2 regions of the Aminobacter sp. BE322 genome follow, and region 1 is predicted to be linked to the other one. Evidence: predicted binding sites of a transcription regulator. Region 1 holds the regulator's gene; the other holds the start of a gene.

Region 1 (2,202 bases):
CGGGAGGTCATCCTCTTCCCCTTCGCAGCTGATTTCGAACGGCTTCGTCGGCGTCGACCGAGGAGCGATCGGCTGAAAATCAGGCAGCGATGGGTGGCCGTAACAGCGACGCGGTTGACCCGACGCGCAGCAAGAGATCTGGTAGCAGCATCAGAGCCGCGGCACGGAACGGCGCGGCAGGCTCGACATGGGTCAGCCAGGCAGGGCATTCGCCCAGGCAGTGCAGGCTGGCGAGGCTTTCGGCCGACAATTCGACGGTGCAGCGGTCCGGGGACGGCAAGCACTCGTCGGCAATGGCGGTGATTTCCGCCTGCGCGGGCACCTTCGGCAGCTCGATTGAAAAGTTCACGCCTTCGGCCGCTGCCCGTTCGAGGGACAGTCCGTTCAGGATGGTGACCACCACCAGGAAAATGGCCGAGAGCAAGTTACGCACGGTGCCCCAGCTAGCATGAAAAGTGGCAATTTTGAGTATTTCCCCAATCAAAAAATTGTCATCTCAAGAACATCCGCTACGGTCACCATCACGGAATCGTTGCGGGAGATGTGGATATTGTTTTGAGCATAAAGCATACAGTAACGGGAAGATTCGAATTTATATTCATGACAGCGTCAGGACAAACGCGTCGAACTGCGGCGATTTGAGCACCACAAAGGGCTGGAATGGCATGGCGGCGCAGAGGGCGCCACGCGTCCGTGCGACAGCGCCGGTGCCTCGCCCGAACGCTCCGGGCGCGCGAAGCGCGCCCGCTGTGACATTAGGACACTGGCCAAGGCTGATCGTCCAGCCGACGCCATGCCGGCCGCTCCGGGACGGCCGTCAGTCTTCCCGGATGGCGTAGCCGGCGCCGCGGATGGTGCGGATCACGTCCGGCATGCGGCCGTTGTTGACGGCCTTGCGCAGGCGCCCGACATGCACGTCGACGGTGCGCTCGTCGATGTAGATCGTCTCGCCCCAGACATTGTCGAGCAACTGGCTGCGCGAGAACACGCGGCCGGGATGGCGCATCATGAATTCGAGCAGGCGGAACTCCGTCGGCCCGAGCTTGATCTCGCTCTTCTTGCGATAGACCCGGTGCGACTCGCGGTCGAGCACGATGTCCCCGACCTTGAGCACCGAAGACAGCACCTCGGGCTTGGCGCGGCGCAGCAGCGCCTTCACCCGCGCCATGAACTCCGGGGTCGAAAACGGCTTCACCAGGTAGTCGTCGGCGCCGGTGGAAAGCCCGCGCACCCGGTCGCTCTCCTCGCCGCGCGCCGTCAGCATGATGATCGGCAGCCGTTCGGTTTCGGGGCGCATCCTCAGCCGCCGGCAGAGTTCGATGCCGGAAAGTGCCGGCACCATCCAGTCGAGCACCAAAAGGTCCGGCACGTTTTCCTGCAGCCTCAGTTCGGCCTCGTCGCCGCGCGTCACCACTTCCACCTGGTAGCCCTCGGCCTCGAGGTTGTAGCGCAGCAGCACGCCGAGGGGCTCTTCGTCCTCGACGACCATGATCTTGGGAGCGATCATCGTCAGTACCTTGTCCTGGCGCACGGCCCGGTTCGGACCATGCGCTGATTTAACCTGTGCAGCGCCCCCGCGCCAAACGCATGCGGTTGCGGAAGATGTCAGGCCGAGACGGGCGACGTGGTTTCGTCGACCTTCGGCCGATTGAGCGGCAGCTGCGTGCCGGTGACCACGAAATAGGCGTTCTCGGCGATGTTGGTGACATGGTCGCCGATGCGCTCGAGGTTCTTGGCGCAGAACAGGAGGTGCGTGCAGGCGGTGATGTTGCGCGGATCCTCCATCATGTAGGTCAGGAGTTCGCGGAACACGGCCGTGTACTGGACATCGACCTTCTGGTCGTCCGCGCGCAGGTTCTTGAGGCCTTCGGCGTCGCGCGCGACATAGAGGTCGACCACGCCGCGCACCTGGCCGAGCACCAGCTGCGCCATGGCGTCGATCGAGTGCGAAAGGTTGCGCGGCATCGCCGACTGGCCGACGGCGCCCACCCGCTTGGCGATGTTCTTGGCGAGATCGCCGATGCGCTCGAGGTCGCCCGCCATGCGGATCGCGCCGACCACGGCACGCAGGTCCTGCGCCATCGGCTGGCGCTTGGCGATCAGCGTGATCGCGCTGTTGTCGAGATCGCGCTGCCTGGCGTCCATGATGGTGTCGTCGGCGATGACGTTCTGCGCCAGCGGCTGGTCGGACGAAAGCAGCGC
Region 2 (2,202 bases), on a different contig from region 1:
GGACCAGGAACACGTTGGCGCGGTCCTTCGCCCGATCGGCCATCGCGGCGATGAGCGGCGTGGTGATGACGCGAAGGAACATCGGCGCCGACAAAATGACGGCTATCTGTTCCGGATCGAACCCCTTGGCCTCGAGCCACAGCGGGAAATAGGGCAGATGCACGCCCATGGGCACGAAAAGCGCGGCGAAGAGCAGCGAGATGCGCAACTCGAAGCGGCGCGGCTTGATCTGCTGTTCGGGCGTGAGCGGCGGAAGGGTCATGGCGGGCATTCGGTCCGGGTGCAGACCCGAACCATGCAAGCCTCACCGATTTGCCCGATCCATTATCACGGGTGCCCGTCGCGCGGAAGCTCTCGACTGGAGCGCAAGGATTGGGCCACGCGCCCTGCGCCGCGGGCTCGTCATCTCGCCGGACGGTCGTTCGCAGGCGCCTAGGCGAGCCGAGTGCCGTCGCACCAGCAGACCGACCGGTGCCGCCTCGATTGCGGCATGGCCAGGCCCCTCGCGCCAGCAGGGCGACCTATGGGTTGAATCGCACATGGAAGGGTCCGATCAGGCCGCCCTGCCTACCGCCTGATCGATCGCCACCGGCACGAAGGGTTCGTTCACCAGCCTACCCGCCATCACATGCGGCCAGCGCAGGATGACGAAGCTACCGTCGAAATTCTCGGCGACCGCGGTGCAGTTTTCCACCCAGTCGCCGGTGTTGATGTACTGGATGCCGTCGAAATCCTCGATCGCAGGATGATGGATGTGGCCGCAGATGACGCCCTCCACCTCCGAGCGGCGGGCTTCCTCGGTCAGGACCTGCTGGAAGGCGCCGATGAAGTTCACCGCCTTCTTCACCTTAACCTTGGCCCAAGACGAGAACGACCAATAGGGCATGCCGAAGGTACGGCGGAAGCGGGCGATCACGCGGTTCGTCGCCATCGCCGCGTCATAGGCGAAATCGCCGAGATAGGCGAGCCAGCGGGCATTCTGGACGACGGCGTCGAACTGGTCGCCATGGATGACCAGGAAGCGCTTGCCGTCGGCTGCCTCGTGGATGACGCGGTCGGCGACGACGATGCCGCCGAAATGCACGCCCTGGAAATTGCGGGCGAATTCGTCGTGATTGCCGGCGATGTAGGTGATCTCGGTTCCCTTGCGCGCCTGGCGCAGCAGCTTCTGGACCACGTCGTTGTGAATTTGCGGCCAGTGCCACTGCCGGCGCAGGCGCCAACCGTCGACGATGTCGCCGACCAGGAAGATCTTCTCGGCCTCGTGGTGGCGCAGGAAGTCGATGAGAAATTCGGCCTTCGCCGCCTTCGACCCCAGGTGCACGTCGGAGATGAACAGCGTGCGAAAATTGCGTGTGCTCGTGCCGGACATGGCATTCGACCCGTTGCTTTTGCCGTGGCTATGCCCAGATTCATGCAACAGGCGTATGACGGTTGCGGCTCGGGCCCAGCGGTTCTAGGCTGGGCCATCACCGACAGGAGAACGCATCATGGATCTCGGCATCCGCGGGAAGAAGGCAATCGTCTGCGCTTCGAGCAAGGGTCTCGGCAAGGGCTGCGCCATGGCCCTGGCGGAGGCCGGCTGCGAGCTTTTCCTCAATGGACGCGACGCCGGCGTCCTGAGCCGCACCGCCACCGAAATCCGCCAGCGCTACGGGGTACAGGTGACCGAGATCGTCGGCGACATCTCCAATCCGGCGGTGCAGAACGCGCTGCTTGCCGCCTGCCCCGAGCCGGACATCCTGGTCAACAACAACGGCGGTCCGCCCTATCGCGATTTCCGCGAACTCGATCGCGAGAAGATCCTGGCCGGCGTCACCAACAATATGGTCACCCCGATCGAACTCATCAAAGCCGTGATCGACGGCATGGCGGCGCGCGGCTTCGGCCGCATCGTCAACATCACCTCGCTGTCGGTCTACACACCAATTCCGGGGCTCGACCTGTCGTCCGGCGCGCGGGCCGGCCTGACGGCCTTCCTCGCCGGGGTGGCGCGCACGGTCGCCGACAGGAACGTGACCATCAACAACATGCTTCCGGGAAAGCTGGATACCGACCGCCTGCGCGGCCCGCACGAGCCCGGCAGCATCGAGGACCCGGCGGAAGGTGCGGCGAGGCGCGCCCGCCTCTGCGCCGGCATCCCCGCAGGCCGGCTCGGCACGCCAGAAGAATTCGGCCAGATCTGCGCCTTCCTGTGTTCTG

The links. Region 1 encodes PhoB, which activates phosphate uptake and scavenging genes when phosphate is short. Its sites were predicted from a motif close to TGTCATNNANCTGTCAT; they were not measured.
Region 2: the regulator PhoB is predicted to act here: its motif matches at 1,417-1,433, upstream of J2X50_RS00970 (UDP-2,3-diacylglucosamine diphosphatase).

The regions. Positions count from the first base shown of each region.
Region 1 is NZ_JBNPXB010000005.1:228,837-231,038, forward strand. It holds gene J2X50_RS10710 (hypothetical protein) at 80-433, opposite strand; gene phoB (phosphate regulon transcriptional regulator PhoB) at 818-1,507, opposite strand; gene phoU (phosphate signaling complex protein PhoU) at 1,606-2,202, opposite strand, start outside.
Region 2 is NZ_JBNPXB010000001.1:201,927-204,128, forward strand. It holds gene J2X50_RS00965 (MFS transporter) at 1-262, opposite strand, end outside; gene J2X50_RS00970 (UDP-2,3-diacylglucosamine diphosphatase) at 554-1,372, opposite strand; gene J2X50_RS00975 (SDR family oxidoreductase) at 1,491-2,202, shown strand, end outside.